2 linked regions of the Pseudovibrio sp. Tun.PSC04-5.I4 genome follow. The protein of the gene in region 2 interacts with the protein of the main gene of each other region in a pairwise test. Links are inferred from orthologs where the notes say so. Each region holds a gene or a part of one and is shown on either strand. Other genes may lie near its edges. The genes, in order: pheT and secD.

Region 1 (10,524 bases), 850 kb from region 2 along the record:
TACAACCGTCGCCGTAGGAGAACATTTCAAGGAGGATTTCCTTGATTGACTTGTCTTCGAAGCCAGCTTCACGATCTTTGATGAAGAATGCATTTTCAACACAACGTGTTGCATCGTACATCACGTCAATGCCGTGCTTGTGGCAAAGTTCGCTTACAGCTTTGATGTTAGCCATGGAAACAGGCTGGCCACCAGCAAGGTTCACGGTTACAGCAAGACAGATGTAAGGGATCTTGTCGCCACCAACTTCGTCGATGAGCTTCTGCAATTTAGCCATGTCAACGTTACCTTTGAAAGGTACGTCAGCAAGGTCAGGCATGTGAGCTTCATCACAGATAACGTCAACGAATGTTGCGCCATTACGTTCCTGGTGGAAACGTGTTGTGGTGAAGTACATGTTACCAGGTACGAAATCGCCTGGTTTGATTGTCAGTGTGGACAGGATGTTTTCTGCGCCACGGCCCTGGTGAGTAGGGATCAGGTGTTTGAAGCCAAAGTGCTCACGAACAACTTCTTCAAGGTGGTAGAAGTTTTCGGAACCAGCATAAGCTTCGTCACCGATCATCATGCCAGCCCACTGCTTATCGGACATTGCTGATGTACCGGAATCGGTCAGCAAGTCGATGTAGCAGTCTTTAGACTTCAGCAGGAATGTGTTGTAGCCAGCTTCTTTAACAGCAGCTTCACGTGTAGCTTCTGGAATGAAGTACATTGGTTCAACAGATTTGATCTTGAACGGTTCAGGCATAAACTTAGTCATAAGAACGTCCTCTTGCTTGCATATTCGTTGTTGTGGTGGATGCATTTGGTGCATCCCAAATTCAGTAATGATGAGCGCGCATTTCGAAAGAAAAGTATTCATATTTCTTTCTGGTGGATATTTGGTCTCATCAACTTCACATATTATTGATACTCAAATATTTCATCGGTGCAATAAGTAACAATAACCATATGTGAATAAATCATCGTTTTTATATACAAATCACAAGCACATATACCTTTATGAAATACACATAGTACTGCTATCTACATGTGCATTACTCGAGCAAGCAAAGATATAATCTTTACTTACCCTTGGTGGTGCTGTGATCTGTATATGCCCCACAGCCAAGTAACAGACACAGCTCCGCCATCTATTTGCCCATGACAACTGTCGTGCCATGCAAACAAAAAAGAAGACAAACGCCTTACGACTGAAGCAATTCCGGCATAACTGCAGCGCAAACCGGAGATGTCGAGTGTATTGCCAATATCAATGCGCAGTTCTGCTGCAGCACATGACGTACTTTACCAGAATTCACGCTGAATATTTACTAGGTTGGGGGACTTTGCATGTGCTGGCCAGCTTCGGCGCTCCGCATCTGTGGCGGACTGTAAGAGGCTGAAAGCAGGATCACATGCGTCCACACGACAGGAGCGACTCCATCGCATGACGAGGAGTGGCTATACCAGGTGCAGATTGTTAGCCATGGAAACATCTTCGATGTGCCAAGGTAATTTATAGCTCTTCAATTTATTCAAATACACCTGAAAATAGCGCATTTTCAAACTCCCTGTGCAATTTCAGAGACCGAATTAATTGCACACAACGGAGTTTGTGGTTTTTGGCCGAAAAGTCAAAATGAAAAACTACTTAGGTGCACAGTCACAATGCCCTGTTGCATGCCGCCGCGCGATGTGCCGTACGGTCTTCTTCCGCAGAGGCACCAAGGGCTTCCACTGTTACCGGTGGTGTTTGCCCCGCTTTATCTGATTTTATTCCCCTGGGTATTGAGCGAAATATTCCACAATATTCTTATATATTAGTTGGTCCTGCCATTATTATAATATGAATTGGCATGAAACACTCTCGCGTGCAGGCAGTTTGGCGGGGTGAGACTTAGGCTCCGAATCGTCAAATATCACTGGCCTTCGATATGCTTTGCGGACCAATGGAGCTTGTATATAGGCCTGCCAGAACATACTGCATGCCGATGCCATGGTGCGTGGCGTGTAACTATTCCCCAATAACTGGGTCCAGTTTCCCGGGAGCTATATTGCGGGCTTAAGGCAACGGGTTCGTGAGGGGGAGCGCTTTGAACACCCCTCCTTTTGTCGTCATCCCGGTCACCGAGCCGGCGGACTCATGATCGAAAGGCCGTTCAGGGCTCTGATCTGGAACCCGACACCCTCCGCCTCACACCCATTCAGGCACAAGAATGACACACAGGGACCCAGCGAGGGGATGTTGATTGCGGTGAGTGTTTGTTGGGTAAGTTTTTCAGCTCGGGGGGATAAAGTGGCTAGGGTTTGAGCCTGGGGCTCTGGGTCCCGGGTCTTCGCCCGGGATGACACCGAGGGGGAGGCAACATCTGAGCTCCTCCGTGCTCATCGTGGGCTTAAGTGTGCAACGATCTGCGCTTTGTTAACGGCTCAGCTTCGTCGCAAAGCCGTATGGTGGGTTGGTATTGATTTCTCGGCAGCTAGTTTTATTAGGTATCGGACTTTTGGGCTGCTCAAATTGATTTTCTCGATGGTTCGGCATTGTGGGATTTGGGGCAGCTGCAGGTCTTCATAGGAACGCAGGAAAATGCAAAACCGTGCAAAGCAACGCAAACGCTCTTGAGCGGAGTTGTGCCCGTGTCCTTCTCGATATTCTGACGCTGTCTTCCACATGACGGTTGCAGGTGCGACTTGGTGCCCTGCCCTTTGCCAGAGGTGTGGCTCTGTTCTACCCTTTTGAAACTTCTAGTTAGTTTTAAAAGTTCGAGTCCCCAATAGTACTGATAAGCGCGCAATCTTTGGTTTACATGGCCGGCTTATACACCCCGTGCGGATAGGAGGACGAGGTTCTATTCCCATGGGTTCTTGGAGTTTGCTTCGTTGGTTTACATAGCAACGCAAAAGGGCCGCGACGGGGCATAAGATGGAGGCGTGTGCACGTTATACTCCGTCTGTTGCTCGGTATGCTGGTTCCCGGCTGCACTTCTGGTGGCAATGAGAACTTGCATCCTTTGATCCGTTAGGGCTGGGAACGGCTGGACGACAAAGGAAGGTCTGCGCGTTGTGTCGGCTGACCTACGCTTCACGGACTTCGCCGCCAGCGGCAATAAGATGTTGAAATACAATGCGTATGCGTTTGATCACGCGTGGGGGACCGCAATCCCGTTGTGGACATGTGGATCCATGGGCAGGATGTGACCACCAAGGAAGTGCCCTTGTTATTTGACGGTGGAGGGCAGCTGACAACCTCTTCCATGAATGAGGTTGAGGACGAGATCTGCACCAGACTTATCACCACCAACACCTAGGATAAGGGGCATTTTCTTGGCCACCTGTTTGCGTTGCTATGTAACGGGCGGTTTTGCCATTGGTTTGGCGGTTTATCCCCGCGTTGGCGTTGGGTTCTGCCCAGTTTCCTGAGGTTGCGATTACCGGGTTGGCCGTTGGGCGCAGCGGTTGTGTTCTTGGTTGGTGGCAGGTGAGGTTATGAACGTATGTTCATTTCCTAACTTGTCAGATTATTTTGACGGGTGCATTGTTATGAACATAAGCTCATATAAAGAGGTATTTGTTATGCCACGTCCTAGAAAACTTCGCATGATACAAGGCTCGACCAGCGGAGTTCGATTTTTCAAACCGCAAGGGGTTCCTTTGCGCAAGCTGAAAGCCGCTGTACTGACCGAAGATGGCATGGAAGCGTTGCGACTGGCCGATGCAGAAGGCCTGGAACATGCTGCTGCAGCTGACTTAATGGGAATATCCCGGCCTACGTTCTCTCGGCTCGTCGCGCATGCTCGTACGACTGTAGCGACTGCGCTTTGCGAGGGGATGGCGCTCAAAATTGAGGGCGGTGCTGTTGAGATGGCGGCTGCCTGTGCGCCTGAGGCCGAGCTAAGCGGCGAGGATTGCCAACGGATGCGGCGACGGCGCGGGTTTTGCGGGCGAGCCGGTGTCATCTCAGAGGATGTTGTAGTGCCGCCAGCGGAGTCTCGCGTGGATGAGGCGGGTTGAGGTCATTTAATTTAACTTATCTGATGCGGTGTGCGAGTTTATACCCTACCCGCACCGAAGTTCTCCGCCTTTCCGGCTTACTTCACACAGCGGAGACTTTAAGCATCGATAAAGAAAAACGCGGTTCCCAAGTCATTTTGGAAACCGCGTTTTTTGATGTTCAGGATGAAAGTGTTATCCCCGCAGGGTACCACCTGTAGCCTTTTGAACGGACGCAACAATCTTGTTTGAGACCGCCTCGATATCCTCATCGGTGAGGGTCTTTTTGGTTGGCTGCAGCGTCACATCAATCGCGAGGGAGCGCTGACCTTCCGGAACGCCCTGCCCTTCGTAGATATCGAAGAGATTCACGTTTGTGATCAAAGTCTTATCGGCGCCCTTCGCAGCGCGAAGCAGCTTATCAGCCGGGATAGAAGCATCAACAAGGAACGCAAAATCGCGTTTCACCGACATAAGATCCGCAGCATTCAAAGCACCTTTGGATTTAGTGGCCTTCTTTTTCGGAGTCGGCACCGCATCGATGAACACTTCGAACGCGACAAGCGGCCCTTCAATATCCAATGATTCCAAGGTCTTAGGATGGATTTCACCGAAGTAAGCCAGAGTGTTTTTCGGCCCCATCTTCAGCGCACCAGAGCGGCCTGGATGGTAGTAGGATGGCGCATCAGCGAAGACCATCAGCTTATCAACCGCAGCACCTATTGAGGACAGCACTGCACCAGCATCGGCTTTCGCGTCGAAAACGTCAACGTTTTCAGCGGACCCAGACCAATGACGGCCTGAGCCGGTTGGTTTTGCTGTGCCGCGACGAATGCCTGCGACGACCATCTTCTGGCCGTTTTCGCTATCGTTTTCAAATACTTGGCCGACTTCGAACAGTGCGACATCTGCGTAACCACGGTCTGCGTTGCGCTGGGATGCGGAGAGCAAGCCGGGCAGCAGGGATGGGCGCATGTCAGACATGTCTGATGAGATCGGATTTGCCAATGACAGCAATGGGTTACCACCGCCGAACAGTTCAGCCTGTGCTTTGGGGATGAAGGACCAGAGCACAGCTTCATCCATGCCGCGTGTTGCTAGTGCGCGGCGGGAATAAGAGCGGCGGGTTTGGCTAACAGTTAGCACCTTTTGGGAGATTGGCTCCATGCGAGGCAGGGTAGCAGTTGGCACTTTGTCGATGCCAACAATACGCATAACCTCTTCCACCAAATCAGCTTTTCCGTGTACGTCCGGACGCCAGCTAGGAGGAGAAACCTTCACCACACCGCTGTTTCCAGCAACCCAGAAACCAAGGAGGGTGAGGATAGCTTTGATCTCACCGCGGGAGACTTCCAAACCGGAAAGGCGCTTCACTTCACTGAATGGGAACTCAATTATGCGCTCTTCCTGCGGGACTTCTCCTAGTACATTGAGGTCAGACGCTTCACCGCCACCACACAGGTCCATAACCAATTTTGTAGCAACTTCAAGGCCTTCCACCATGTAGGCAGGGTCTACACCGCGCTCAAACCGGTAGCGAGCATCGGTAGATATTCCCAGTTTGCGGCCTGTGCGGGCAATGCGGTTTGGACACCACAGCGCGCTTTCGATCACAACATTGGTTGTGTTTTCGTCACAACCTGTTGATTCTCCACCCATAATTCCGCCGAGGGATTCCAGACCGTTGTCGTCTGCAATCACAACTACGTTTTCATCCACGGCATAAGTTTTGCCGTCGAGGCCAACAAGTTCTTCACCAGCTTTACCGTGACGAATGGTGAGATTGCCCGAAACCTTATCTGCATCAAAGACATGCAGTGGACGGCTCTGGTCCATCGTCATGTAATTGGTGATGTCCACGAGGGCATTAATCGGGCGCAGACCGATAGCAATCAGGCGCTTTTGCATCCATTTAGGCGACGGGCCGTTTTTGATGCCGCGGACCACACGGTAGCCAAATGCAGGGCAATGTTCCGGGCTATCCCCTAGATCCATAAGGACTTTTGGGTCATTTGCGTCGCTATGTGCGTTGATTTGCGTTTTTTGCGGGGTTTTTAGCGTTCCTAAGCCAGACGCTGCCAAATCACGCGCAATACCATAAACACCAGCGCAATCCGGGCGATTTGGTGTCAGGCCAATCTCGATAACCGGGTCATTCATACCCGCGTAATCCACATAGCGCATGCCAACCGGAGCATCTTCCGGCAGGTCGATAACGCCGTCGTGCTCGTCAGACAGTTCCAGCTCGCGCTCGGAGGCCATCATGCCGAAGCTTTCCACATCGCGGATTTTGCCAACAGCGAGTGTCACGTCCAGACCGGGGACATAATCGCCCGGCTTGGCGAATACGCCGACCAGACCGGTGCGGGCATTTGGTGCACCGCACACAACCTGCATCGGTTCGCCTTCGCCGGTGTCAACTTTCAACACGCGGAGGCGATCGGCATTGGGATGCTGAACAGCTTCCAGCACGCGGGCGATTTTGAATGTGCCAAGACGGTCAGCCGGATTGGTGACCTCTTCCACTTCCAGCCCGATCAGCGTCAGGCGCTCAACAATTGCATCAAGGCTTGCATCGGTCTCAAGATGGTCCTTGAGCCAGGAAAGAGTGAATTTCATGTGTCTGCTCTTTTGTTAGGACCAAGATTACTTGGAAAGGCCTGCCATTAAGGATGGAACGTCCAGTGGGCGGAAGCCGTAATGCTTCAGCCAGCGCACATCTGCATCAAAGAAGGCGCGCAGGTCGTTCATGCCGTACTTAAGCATTGCGAGGCGGTCGATGCCGATGCCCCACGCAAAGCCCTGATACACATCCGGGTCCAGACCACAGTTGCGCAGAACATTTGAATGAACCATGCCGCAACCGAGAATTTCCATCCAGTCGTCGCCGGTGCCGATTTTCACCTCGGAACCGGAGCGATCACACTTCACGTCCACTTCCATGGAAGGTTCGGTGAACGGGAAGAAGCTTGGGCGGAAGCGCAGCTCCACATTGTCCACTTCAAAGAAAGCTTTGAGGAACTCTTCCAGTGTGCCCTTCAGGTGGCCGATATGCGTGGTCTTGTCGATCACGAGGCCTTCCATCTGGTGGAACATTGGTGTGTGGGTCTGATCGCTATCACAGCGGTATGTGCGGCCCGGAATGATAATGCGCAGCGGTGGTTCCTGATTGCGCATGGTGCGGATCTGAACCGGAGAGGTGTGCGTGCGCAGCAACATACGTTCGCCGTCTTCTCTTTCATTAAAGAAGAAGGTGTCATGCATTTCGCGGGCCGGGTGGCCTTCCGGAAAGTTGAGAGCGGTGAAGTTCAGCTCATCAGTCTCGATATCCGGGCCTTCAGCAACGGAGAAGCCCATGTCCGCAAAGATCGCGGTCAGCTCTTCAGTTACCTGAGTGATTGGGTGGATACGGCCTTCTTCTGCCGGGGTGTTGCGCAGCGGCTGGCTCACATCAACGGTTTCAGAGGCGAGACGGGCGTTAAGAGCATCGATCTTGAGCAGCTCTTTGCGGGCAGCTATTGCTTCGCCAAGGCGGTTTTTCAAGCCGTTGAGTGCAGGACCCATTTCCTTGCGCTCTTCCGAGCTCATTTTACCAAGCGTTTTCATTTTTTCAGAAACGCTACCCTTTTTGCCAAGGGCGGCAACACGCACGTCTTCCAGTGCGGCTTCAGAGTCAGCACCGGCAATCGCGGTGTTAATCTCGGCTTCGAGTGTTTCGAGGTCGGACATAATCCCTCAAGGGTTTGCATGTGCCAACAGCCGAACGCAACGTGAGTCACGGCTGGGCAGATAAAATTCGTGGAGGTCTTTTAACGAATGCAGCCAGCGCAATAAAGGGCTAGACGTGATTTCTGAGCGATTGTTTTCCAACTATTGCGATGAAAACACTCAGAATGCCCTATTTTAGCTATTCGCTGGTGATCACTGAGGAAAATTTGCAGCTCATGCTACGCAGTTCCCCGTTGCTTAAACGCGTTAAGCCAAGCCCATAAATCGCCCACACGCCGGACCATCATGGGTGCGAGCGGTGAATGGTGCTGCAATGTATGTGCCGAGCGGCATGGGGAATCCTTTGAGGATTGGTTGTGGTGTGGGGATGGTATCAGAGAGGGAGTGGCGGGGGAAGGAGATATCAATTACGCTGGCGCGGCTTCAAGTTTTTGTTCAGCAGCCTTTGGTGCAATTTCTTCTATCAATAAACGACTAATGTACATATTGCATAAAGCGGTTCTTATTGGATTCAGAACTTCTGTTGCATTGTCATCTTCCATTCGGCTCCAATCAAACAACTCAGAAGTCTCGAAATGGGCTTGTGCGATATATTTAATTTCGTTGATGTATGAGAGGCCTCGAAGCCCTCGACCTGATTGTTCAGAGCCCCCGTAAGTCGTGCGTGAGTTATTTGGAGCTTTACAAATATAGCAGAAATCTCTTTCAACTTATCACTATTTGACGAGAGTGCGGCATGTAACATTTGAATTTCGCGAATGGGAAGATCTGCCTTAAAATCAATTTCCAAAACTATCTCATGAATTGAGATCGAGGTTGGGATTGATGGATCATTGTAATTTTTCCGCATCTTCATCAATAAATGCTCATAAAATTGCGCTGCTTTGGTTAGGTAAGAACATAATCCAGATAAAGCAAAAGACATCATTGCTCTGTCCGCTTGAGCTATAGATTTCTGCTTATCAAGCTCAATTTCCTCTTGTTTTTCAGCAATATCCTGTACTGATTGTCGTTGTAATCTCATCTCACTAAGTGTGGCGGCACCCAATTCAGCAGAACGCTTAGCTGCATCAGCAGACCTGTAAGCTGCGTAGGCGGCTGCAACAGTTCCAAAGGCAGCAACGAATTCAATCCAAGAGAAGTCTTTAAATGTCGCCTCAATCTGAATGATATCGTTTAACAAAAGGCCGTTGAGCTGAAGAAAGCTAATTCCGAAAATAAATGCTAGCCAGAATAAAAACCCAGCTGCGACAAGGAACAGAAACCAGCCGACGTATCTCATCAATAAACACCTAGAAAAAACTGAAACACCTAATGTAATCTGCCAGTTAGCATAACCGCATTAGTACCGCTGTGAAAGAACCAAAGATAGAACTGCGAGATGGCCCCCGGATCACATTTCGTTTATCCGGGATGATAGCGAAGCATAAAAGTCAGACGCGCGGAACCCTCAAGTGTCTTCCCGGCCTCCGAGCCGGGATCCAGTGCCCCGTCATTCTAATGAATGTTGATGTGCCCGTGAAAGTTGACGGTCTTGCCTTGCCGGTTCTCGTGCGCTTGTCAGTGCTAAACCGAGAGGTCTGTGTTTGGTGTTCCGCTGGTTCTGGGTCCCGGGCCTTCGCGTTGCTCCGCCCGGGATGACACCGGGGCGTGTTGCGTGGCCAAACCTCACCCACAGGTGTGTCGTCCTCCAGATAGCATCTCATCAACCAACACGCAGCTCGGTGAAACTCAAAGGTGCATCACACCCACCGGGTGTCATCCCGGCCCCTGAGCCGAGACCCAGAGAGAGCCTCCTCCTACTCCAATGATCGGTGTTGTGCATCGTGAAGCAGTGCGCCCTGCCATGCCGGGTGGCTGACACTTGTCAGCGCTAAACCGAGAGGTTTGTGTTTGGTATTCCGCTGGTTCTGGGTCCCGGGTCTTCGCGTTGCTCCGCCCGGGATGACACTGGGCGTGTTGCGAGGCCAAACCTCACCCACGGGTGTCTCATCCCCCAGATACCATCTCATCGGCCAAGCCTCTGTTCCGCAAAAATCAGAGATGCGCCTCTCTCCCCCTCGGCTGTCATCCCGACCTCCTAGCCGGGACCCAGAGAGCGCCTCCACCGACTCCAGTGTTCGCTTTTGTGCGCCGTGAAACACTCCGCCCTGCCATGTCGAGTGGCTGGCACTTGTCAGCGCTAAACTGAGAGGTTTGTGTTTGGTATTCCGCTGGTTCTGGGTCCCGGGTCTTCGCGTTGCTCCGCCCGGGATGACACCAGGGCGTGTTGCGAGGCCAAACCTCACCCTCGGGTGTTCACCCCCTAGATACCATCTCATCCGCCAAGACCCCGCTCGGCGAAACTCAGAGGTGCGCCTCTTTCCCCTCTGGTGTCATCCCGGCCCCCGAGCCGGGACCCAGAAAGAGCCTCCTCCTACTCCAATGATCGGTGTGTCAATGCTGAGTCAAATTTCCCCACATGTGCTGGACGGAAAGTCCTCAGTTTGAGTATTTGGTGACCAGCCTTTTCTGTGGGTCTAACTCTCCTTTTTGGGTGGCCTGCCGCGTCGTTTTGGTGGTGGAGGTGGAGCTATTGAAGCGTTAGCCCGTACGTGCTCTGGCATGAGGTCCGCATGGCTGCGCAACCGATAACTAGCACCTTCGATCTGGATGACGACGGCATGATGCAAAAGCCGATCGAGAAGGGCTGTGGCAATAACGCGATCACCAAAGATCTCCCCCCATTCCGCAAAGCCACGGTTTGAGGTGAGGATCATGGATCCCTTTTCATATTTGGCATTGACGAGCTGGAAGAACAAGTTTGCTCCCCCATTGGTAATT
Region 2 (10,318 bases):
AGGCCACCACCCTTTCTGGAGGTGAGGCACAGCGTGTAAAGCTGGCCAAAGAGCTGTCAAAGCGCTCAACAGGCCGTACTCTTTATATTCTGGATGAGCCAACAACAGGTCTCCACTTCCATGATGTCGCCAAACTACTGGAAGTTCTTCATGAGCTGGTGGACCAAGGCAACACGGTTCTTGTGATTGAGCACAACCTTGAAGTCATAAAAACAGCAGATTGGATTCTGGATCTGGGGCCGGAAGGCGGCGATGGCGGCGGAATGATTGTCGCGACCGGTCGCCCTCAAGATGTAGCGGAAGTACCGGAAAGCTATACCGGGCACTTTCTTAAAGAGCTGTTTGACCGGCGTGGATCAGGCAAACTCGACGCAGCTGAATAACAACATCCGGAGTGGCTGCGATTTCCTTAGCCACTCCTTTTTCTATATAATTCTCTTTTGCGCACAAATCCCAGCGCCAAAACACAGCACGCCTTTCGCAGTGCCATATTCGATTCATTGAAAATTGATTAAGTCCAGCCCATTAAATGCATAATAATTAGGCATTCTGCTTTTTAGGTATGCAGTTTTGTGCTTTAAATCACATTTTTATTGCATTGCACTATAGTATATACGGCAAATTCTGTCCCTATTAGCGAAAATGAGATACTTCACATCGAACTTGCTATGCATATTACGCATAGCGGACATGCGAAATGATGTGATGCACAATTAGAAACTCTTTTGTATAAACCACCTCAAGGCCGCTGAGGAACTCCTCCCAATCTTTTCAGTGGCCCAACATACAATCCTCAGGTGGCACCTCCTCCCAAGCCACTTGATGGGTCCGAAACAGAGATTTCCTCCCAGTTCTCTGTTTACTAGCTTCGCCCGTCGTTCCTCCCATCGACGGGCGTTAGCTGTTTTAAGGCCTCTTTTTCCAAATCAGCCCAACCACAGTACAAAATAAAAGCGCGTCACATCTGCAACGCGCTTCTTCATTTTTTGGCCCCCTAGCAAATTTATTGGATGTGTGGCTTCACCAAGTCTGCGCTCGTCATATGCATCCACTTGGACAGATGCAAAATATCCGGCGCCTTGCCATTGCTTAACCGCCAGCTATCAACAACCCACGGAACCTGTGTCGTTTCATCGACAACAACCGCGGAGGCATGTGGGTACTTACCATCAAGGAAATACCCCCGGGAGGCAGGCCGCGTTACACGGTGGTACTTCAACCACCCTTGCGCGCTTGCATAGGTGAGCAGGCTGGTCGTATTGGTGGCCTCGTCAATACAGTCCATTTGACCTCTGACATTACCATTACCCATATCAAGTCCGCCAATATCGTCGGAGGACCCAACCACAGGACCAACGCGTATCTCCTGCCACTGCACCGCTTGGGAAATCGCTTTACGTTCAGCCTCCGGGCTTTTAGCTCCGCGCTTCAGGAGTGTGCGCAATTCGCGTTTGTCTTGCGCGTTGAAGGAAACTGCCGTGCGATATTCACATCCAAATCCATGGCAGATATAGAGCGTATCAACTTTGTTTTCGAGAGCACCCATTTGGGCGTACCATGAGCTCGGCGGCCCGTTAATTTGGCTCATACAGGCAGAAAGCCCGAGAGCAGACACGACAACGATTAAACCTTGAGAAATCTTCTTCAATTTCTTTTTTGAAATATGCATATGTTTATGTGAATCACTTTGAACGACCATGGGAAATTGATGACCTAAATGATTGAATTGAGCAAGTTCTGAGGCTAAGCAATTTGCAAGCAATAAACACTTAGGCTTCTACAAGCGCAATGGCGCAACAGCAGCCCAGTCTGATTGGATGAGAAATGACTAAGCAACCCATACATGTGGTTGGTGGCGGCCTCGCAGGCTCAGAGGCAGCTTGGCAAATTGCAGAAAAAGGCCTCAAGGTCGTTTTGCATGAAATGCGCCCGACACGGAAAACCGATGCGCATCAAACCGATGGCCTTGCTGAGTTGGTCTGCTCCAACTCTTTCCGGTCTGATGACGCTGAAAACAATGCGGTTGGCCTGTTGCATGCCGAGCTGCGCGCTGCTGGTTCCCTCATCTTAAAATCCGCCGATGCCAACAAAGTCCCCGCTGGGGGAGCTTTGGCAGTGGATCGCGATGGGTTTTCGCAGACTGTACAAGCCGCTCTTGAGAACCACGAGAACATTGAGATCCGCCGCGAAGAAGTCACGCAGATCCCAGCAGAAGATCAAGGTCAGGTGATCCTTGCAACGGGGCCACTGACCTCGCCAGCGTTGTCTGAGGAAATTATGCGCGTTACGGGGGAAGATTCCTTAGCATTCTTTGATGCCATTGCGCCAATCCTCCACACCGAAAGCATCAATATGGATGTGGCGTGGTTCCAGTCTCGCTACGACAAGGTTGGCCCAGGCGGCAATGGGAAAGATTATATCAACTGCCCAATGGATAAAGAGCAATACGAAGCCTTTATCGATGCGCTGATTGGCGGTGAGAAAACCGTTTTCAAAGAATGGGAAGCAAACACCCCTTACTTTGATGGCTGCCTGCCGATTGAAGTGATGGCAGAACGGGGCCGGGAAACACTGCGGTATGGCCCAATGAAGCCAATGGGTCTGACAAACGCTCACCAGCCAGACATCAAAGCTTATGCAGTTGTGCAGCTGCGGCAGGATAATGCCCTTGGCACGCTGTACAACATGGTTGGCTTCCAGACCAAACTGAAATACGGGCCGCAAGCTGAGATCTTGCGCATGATTCCAGGTTTGGAAGAAGCGCAATTTGCCCGCCTTGGCGGATTACACCGCAACACCTTCCTCAATTCCCCGCGCTTGCTGGATGACCAGATGCGCTTGAAGGCCATGCCACATGTTCGCTTTGCAGGTCAGATCACAGGCTGTGAAGGATATGTGGAATCCACAGCAGTTGGCTGTCTGACTGGCTTATTTGCTACTCATCAGGCACTTGGTACCATCATCACCCCACCTCCCGTCACAACGGCATGTGGTGCAATTGTCAACCACATCACAGGTGGTCATATTGACCGGGAAAGCGGCTCAGGCCCGCGTTCCTTCCAGCCGATGAACATCAACTTCGGTCTGCTGCCACCACTGGATGAAATGCCCAAGCATCCGGAAGGCAAACGCTTGCGCGGTAAAGAAAAAACCCGCCTCAAAAAGCAGGTCATGGCCAAACGTGGTCTGGATGATTTTAAAGCTTGGGTCGCAACGACCTAATCAATAAAAAGGCCGGGAACACCGGCCTTTTTTATTCTCATACGAGCTTTGCAAGATGCCTTGACGTCCGCCACATGCACCACATTCTACGCATATGAGAAGCTCCCCCATGAACCACAAGAGGTTCAAAGTTATCTTTGTCCGCATCATTTAAAAACAGTCGTGCCTGAAACACCGGCAAAAAGGCTGGCAATACCCGCGGATCAACACCGACCAGCGCTGCCTCACATTGATCGAGGTGATGGTTACAATGGGTGATCATCTCCTCAAACACAGCCCATACACCGTCATTGGAGTTGCTGCCAGTGAAGGCATTGGCCAAAACACTATGGCGTTCAAGCACATCATTGGGAATAAATTGTTGGTGCCGCGCGGCTTGCCACGTCAAGGTCTGCAACAGGCCAGCCAGCGCATAAGCGACCCCGCCATGCCCGCAAGCATCAGTAACTTGAGTGTCAGCATGCTCACCGCCTAAGATGAGAGAAGCCAGTAAAACAACTGAAGAGTTGGTCTCGCCGCAATACCCTTCAAGATCATTGAGCGTTGGCATCGGATCAGAATACAAATCAAACCGACGCGCGGATATCAAGTTCAGAAATGGCTCTTTTGGCAGCTTGTGATGATCAATTGTCTGCAAAACGGCTTGTGCGACCGGATTAAACTCCACATCCCCGTGTTCCGTCCCGCTCAGTGTATCATGCCACCATTGCAGCCGAATTTCACCCGGCATAGGTTCATTGACCAGCTCACGGATCCGCGCAATCTCGCAGGCAAAGGCGTAGATTGCTGATAAACTTGGACGAGCAATCGCCGGAGCATACAGAGTACTCAAGTACCGCTCATAGGAAAAGCGTTTTACGAAATCATCACAGTGGTCAAAGGCTTGGCTCATATCCAGATCACGCTTTCCAGTTTACGCATCTTCAACAGCGATAAAGACTGCGGCAACGGCGCGATCTTCAGCAAGCAAAACATTGTATGTGCGCACGGCTGCCCCGGTGGACATGCTGTCGACCATAATACCTTTCTCACGAAACAGCGTCTTGCGAGACTCTAAAAACGGATGCATTTCATCGCCAGTACCAATCAACAGCACTTCAATACCGTCAGATTCCGTGAGAATCTGAGCAAGCGCAGCATCTGTAATCTCTTCAAAACGCTCCGGATCCCAACCATACACACCTGAAGGAACACACATCAACGATCCTCGATGGGACATATCTGCAAATCGGAACCCGCCATTTCCGTAGGCATCAATCTGGACCATACTAGGATAATGCGCATCCCGTACTTCCATTGGCTCGCCGCGTAGTCCCATTGTGTCCTCCAAAGGTGTAACCGCGTCCAGTGTACTAGCAAAGTAGTAGCCTCTGTTTAATTCCGACGGTCAGAATGTCCAATATAAAAAATGGGGCTGACCACAAGTGTAGTCAGCCCCATTTAAAAGTGCAGCACATCCGGCAAACTATGCAGATGTTACTGGTGTTTTATCATCTTCACCCTTGTCAAACACACTGGTGCGAAGCTTCAAAAGCATCAGCAGTGGAGAGGCCAGGAAGATAGAAGAGTACGTACCAATCACGATACCGAAGATCATAGCCAGAACGAACGACTGGATCACTTCTCCGCCCAGGAAGTACAATGCAAACAGTGCCAGAAGCGTTGTTACAGACGTCATGGTTGTACGGGAAAGTGTTTCATTGATGGACTTATCCAGCAGCTCTTCCAAGGACAAACGCTTGTAACGGCGCAGGTTCTCACGAATACGATCATAAACCACCACGGTATCATTAAGTGAGTAACCGATGATGGTCAAAACCGCTGCGATACTGGACAGAGAAAAGTCCAGCTGCAGGATTGAGAATAACCCGACTGTCAGCAAGATATCGTTGAAGGTGGTAATAATTGCCCCAACTGCGAACTGCCATTCAAAGCGGAACCAGATGTAAAACATGATCATCAGCAGTGCAGAACCAACCGCCAGAGAGCCAGCATATGCCAACTCGCCGGAAACACGAGGTCCCACAACTTCTGTTCTGCGGAACGCGATATTCTCAGTAAACGCACCACGGATTTTCTCAATGGCACCCTGCTGAGCATCTTCGCCTTCACCCTGAGATTCAATGCGGATCAGAACTTCGGTCGGAGACCCAAATTCCTGAACCTGCACATCACCCAGACCCAAACCACCCAACGTTTTACGAATACCAGAAAGGTCTGCGGGACCATTGGTGCTTTGCAGCTCAATCAGTGTACCGCCCTTAAAGTCGATGCCGTAGTTCAACCCGACAGTAAGGAACAGCACGATTGAAAGAACCGCTGTAATTCCGGAAATTGGGTAGCTCAACGCCCGCCAATGCATAAAGCGGAAATTGGTTACCTCCGGAACAAGTCTAAGAAGTTTCATCTTTTTACGCTCCGGATCAAATTGGTAATTTGGATGGACGCTTACGCTTCACCCATATTGAGATGAGGAAACGTGAAATGGTGAATGCTGAGAACACAGTGGTAAAGATACCAACCATCAAAGTCACAGCAAACCCTTTTACAGGTCCAGACCCGATGAAGAACAGGATCATAGCCACGATCAACGTGGTGATGTTCGCATCCAAAATTGTGCTAAGTGCACGAGTAAAGCCCGCATCGATAGCTCCAATTGCAGAGCGACCTGCCCGTGCTTCTTCACGAATACGCTCATAAATCAGCACATTCGCATCAACCGCCATACCAATGGTCAAAACCACACCAGCAATACCCGGCAGCGTCAATGTCGCCTGAAGCATGGTGAGAACACCAAAGATCAGGAACACGTTAGCTGTCAGCGCCAGATTGGCAATGATACCGAACTGACCGTAAGCAGCCAGCATGAACAAGATCACAGCAGATGCTGCCACGATGGAGGCAATTTTGCCGCTATCAATGGAATCCTGACCAAGGCCCGGTCCAACAGAACGCTCTTCAACAACGTCCAGACGCGCAGGAAGCGCACCAGCACGCAAAAGAACAGCAAGATCATTTGCACCATCAACAGTGAAACTACCGGAAATCTGACCGGAACCACCTGTAATCGGGCTACGAATAACCGGAGCGGTAATAACTTCATCATCCAGAACAATCGCGAACGGACGCCCAACATTGGCGCGGGTCACATTTGCAAAGACGCGGGCGCCGGAGGTGTTGAAGCGGAAGTTCACAACAGGTTCATTGGTCTGCTGGTCAAAGGAGACCGACGCATCCTGAAGTTCTTCACCAGTCAGCAACGGCGACTCACTCAGCAAGTACGGCTGACCATCAGTTCCATCCACAATCATTGTACCAGCTGGCGGGCGTCCCTGAAGAGCCTGTGAGGCACTCATTTCCTGACTAACAAGATGGAATGTCAACTGAGCTGTCGCGCCAATGATGTCCTTCAGACGCTGAGGGTCGCTTTCACCCGGAGCTTCCACAAGGATACGATCACTGCCCTGACGCTGGATAGACGGCTCGGTTGTACCAAGCTCATCAACACGGCGACGGATAACCTCGATGGATTGCTTCACAACGGAAGCAAGACGCATGTCCAGGCCTTCCGCAGAGAAGGCCATCCGGAATAGGCCGTCACCTTGAGGTTCAAGAATAAATTCGTTGACCACCGTTCCGCCAAAAACACCGGAGTTGAGTGGATTAACAAGTTCTGCAAGGCGTTTTTCAGCCTCATCAAAGCGTGCAGCATCACGAATGCGCACCTGAACGCCGTCACCTTGAATACTCAGTCCGGTGTAACCGATGCGTGGATTTTCACGCAAGGCCTGGCGGATACTACCAGTAAGCTGGCGGAACTGCTTTTCTTTGTAATCTTCCTTATCAACCTCGTAGAGCAGATAAGCACCGCCCTGAAGGTCAAGACCGAGAACAATCTGGCGCTTAGGCATAAAATCCGGCCAGGATTGAACGGTGCTTGCCGGGAAGAAGTTCGGCAATGTTGCAAGTATACCGCCCACTACCACAACGATAATTAGGGCGATTTTCCAACGCGCAAAATGAAGCATGAGTATATGCCCGGTCCTAGTAGTCAGAGAGCTTCAACCGCAAAGGCCGCGCCTTAACGGTTGAAGCTCTCTGAAAGTACAAGCATCAAGGCGCGATTATTCGCCGTCCTTGACAGGTTCACCTTTAGAACGAACCTCTTGGATCATAGCGCGTGAAATACGCACACGCGTACCCTCCGCAATATCCATCTGCAGCTCAGAATCATCAACAATCTTGGCAACTTTACCGATCAGACCACCGGAGGTCACAACAGTATCGCCGCGACGCAGGTTGCTCACCATTTGCTGATGGGTCTTCATGCGCTGGCGCTGTGGGCGAATGATCAGGAACCACATGATCACGAAGATTAGAATAAATGGCACGACAGACATAAGGATGTCTGGAGCTCCACCCAAAGACTGCGCATAGGCAGGGGTAATAAACATTAGTTTCTCCTTACCACAAATTCCAAAGGAACCTGATGGCGTTCGTCAAACGACTGATGAGGCAAACCTCACCAAAAATCACCATGACCCGAAAGATCAAGGATTTTGGGCTGGACTATACAGTCCACTCCAGTGTTTTCAAGGCATTGACATGCTAACTAGGACTTTCCCCAAGAGTATTGGCCGTGATACAGCTGTAAATAGGGATACTTGGCCGCAGGTTAAACACCAGAACCACTACTTAGACAATTTTTCACCCAATTCATTATGCGTAAGCTTTTGCCACCGCACCTGAGTTAATCACGTAGAAACAGATGATCACTAAAGAAAATAGAGAACCATCGGAGATCGCGCTTTTAACAAATAAGCTCGATGAAATTGTAAGCCTGCTGGCAAGCACACTCCCCAAAACAACCGCACCTGTCGACTTTTCTGCGGCAGATGCGTTTGTATTTCACCCCTCACCTTTTGAGTTGTCTCCCGTTCCCAAAGTGAACCGGGTTGATATTAGCCTGCTCAAGGGCGTTGATCACTCCAAGAATTTACTGATGGACAACACCGCTCGGTTTGCCAAGGGGTTACCTGCCAACAACGTTCTGCTCTGGGGCGCGCGTGGTATGGGAAAATCATCACTGGTGAAATCCGCTCACGCCTCCATCAACACTCAGTTTGCAGCGGTGGCGGACTTCAAAACACTGATCCTGATCGAGATCCACCGCGAGGATATTGAAGCCCTGCCCGCTTTGATGAACCAGTTGCGCGGCCAGCCATTCAATTTCATCATCTTCTGCGATGATCTTTCCTTTGATGGTGACGACACCAGCTACAAGAGCCTCAAAGCTGCCCTAGACGGCGGCATTGAAGGTCGGCCATCCAATGTACTATTTTATGCAACATCGAACAGGCGCCACCTCCTACCGCGCGATATGATGGAGAACGAGCGCTCCACCGCCATCCACGCGGGCGAAGCGGTGGAAGAAAAAGTATCGTTGTCTGACCGATTCGGACTTTGGATCGGCTTCCACAAATGCTCTCAAGAGGAATACCTTGAGATGATTGAGGGTTATACAACGCACTTCGAATTAGTGATCACGCCGGAAGACCTCAGAGCGCAGGCTCTGGAATGGTCCACCACGCGCGGTGCCAGATCTGGACGTGTTGCATGGCAATTCATTCAAGACCTTGCAGGACGCCTCGGCAAGAGGCTTTGACACAACAAAAAAGGGCCCCGCAATCGGAGCCCTTTTCAAAATGGTATTCACATCTATTAGGATCGTGGCAAGTGGCTCATCGGGTCCACTGGCTTGTTGTCCTTGCGAAGCTCAAAATGCAGTTGAGGCTGCGTTACAGACCCGGTTGCACCAGCCATAGCAATCGTCTGCCCACGGCGCACAACGTCACCACGGCGCACCTTTAGCTCTTTATTGTGCGCATAAGCAGATACCCAGCCATCGTCATGGCGGATCAAAACCAAATTGCCGAAGCCCTTCAATTCATTGCCTGCGTAAACAATCGTACCGTCTTCCGCAGCTTTGATATCCGTCCCAGAGGGAACAGCAAGGTTGATGCCGTCATTTTTGGACCCACCCGGCTTAACACCGAAATCGGAAATAATCCGGCCCCGAACAGGCCAACGGAAGGTCGCAGCATCAGCAGTCGCAACTTGCGATGTCTTAACTGCAGCTCGTTGTTGGACCGGCGCTGGCTTGGAAACTTCAGGTTGTTCCAGACGAACAACATCAACTTCCCCTTCCGGAATTACAGGTGCAATCAGCTTTGGAGATCTTTGAACACTTGCCGTATGCAGCGGCGTTGGAGTCAGTGAGTTGGCCAGGCTCCGTGGCTGAGTTTCTGGCGAACGAGCAGGTTGCTGACGCAGACCTGCCAGGGCCGTATTTTTCGGGCGCGGAACTGCTTTTGCAGCGACCTGACTAGGAGCAGATACATTGCGGGTTGCAACAATAACCTGAGGTTTACTCTTAGGCTTTGCAGAAATCCGTGTAGGCAGCACAGTCCGAGCTGACTGACCCGCAACTGGAGCCCTATAAATTGGTTGTTGCGCTGTGGTTTGCGGGGCAACAACAGGCGCAAGCGACTGACTGCGATACGTTGACTGCGGTGCGCGATAAACCTGAGCAGGCGCCGGTGCTGTAATAGGCGCAAGAGAGGACGCAGGCAAAGTGCGGACCGGCGCACTTCGTTGAACAGGATATGCTGGCGGCGGCGCATCACTATAAACAGGACGAGATCGCTCGCCTACATTTCCCGGAGGCACCAAGACAGCTGCAATTTTAGTCGCAAATGTTTGATAAGACTGCTTTCTAGCAGCCGTCTGCGCGTTCCCAGCAAGCGGCGTAGCATATCGCGCCGGAATTGAAGCTGTTGGGAGCGGCAGTGCGCTATTCGACGGCAATATACGCTCACTCGCACGTGGCAAATGATTTGTTTTGCGAACCACCTTAACCGGAATGACGACAGAATCGCCTGGCTGTAAGGCTGACCTGACCGTCACGCGGTTTGCATGCAAGATTTCATTTACAGGAACGCGATACTGCCATGACAGCGAATCAATATTCTCATTGGATCTCAACGTCACTACACGCCCACCAACAGGCGTCCAGCCCAAGGTTCCGCTATTCGGC

What was found.
Region 1: the proteins of secD (region 2) and pheT interact in binary tests that used the Escherichia coli proteins (3 or more experiments, as listed by UniProt). The link is inferred for Pseudovibrio sp. Tun.PSC04-5.I4 from one-to-one orthologs.

What each region holds. Positions count from the first base shown.
Region 1 is NZ_FNLB01000006.1:2,371,615-2,382,138, forward strand. The notes cover bases 3,880-6,942. They hold pheT (phenylalanine--tRNA ligase subunit beta), read right to left. Parts: upstream 6,592-6,942; coding sequence 4,168-6,591; downstream 3,880-4,167. Other genes in these bases: BLS62_RS16205 (DUF134 domain-containing protein), read left to right, coding at 3,880-3,993; pheS (phenylalanine--tRNA ligase subunit alpha), read right to left, coding at 6,619-6,942. In the rest of the region: BLS62_RS16195 (tyrosine phenol-lyase), read right to left, coding at 1-760; BLS62_RS31735 (hypothetical protein), read left to right, coding at 3,129-3,290; more of BLS62_RS16205, read left to right, coding at 3,556-3,879; more of pheS, read right to left, coding at 6,943-7,701; BLS62_RS16220 (hypothetical protein), read right to left, coding at 8,213-8,983; IS21-like element helper ATPase IstB, read right to left, coding at 10,221-10,524.
Region 2 is NZ_FNLB01000006.1:1,524,244-1,534,561, forward strand. Bases 4,949-7,805 are described here. They hold secD (protein translocase subunit SecD), read right to left. Parts: upstream 7,251-7,805; coding sequence 5,646-7,250; downstream 4,949-5,645. Other genes in these bases: secF (protein translocase subunit SecF), read right to left, coding at 4,949-5,629; yajC (preprotein translocase subunit YajC), read right to left, coding at 7,347-7,676. Outside these bases: excinuclease ABC subunit UvrA, read left to right, coding at 1-383; BLS62_RS12135 (hypothetical protein), read right to left, coding at 1,004-1,546; methylenetetrahydrofolate--tRNA-(uracil(54)-C(5))-methyltransferase (FADH(2)-oxidizing) TrmFO, read left to right, coding at 1,825-3,222; BLS62_RS12145 (phytoene/squalene synthase family protein), read right to left, coding at 3,260-4,114; BLS62_RS12150 (Mth938-like domain-containing protein), read right to left, coding at 4,136-4,540; more of secF, read right to left, coding at 4,688-4,948; BLS62_RS12170 (ATP-binding protein), read left to right, coding at 7,991-8,887; BLS62_RS12175 (M23 family metallopeptidase), read right to left, coding at 8,944-10,318. UniProt on the Escherichia coli protein: Part of the Sec protein translocase complex. Interacts with the SecYEG preprotein conducting channel. SecDF uses the proton motive force (PMF) to complete protein translocation after the ATP-dependent function of SecA.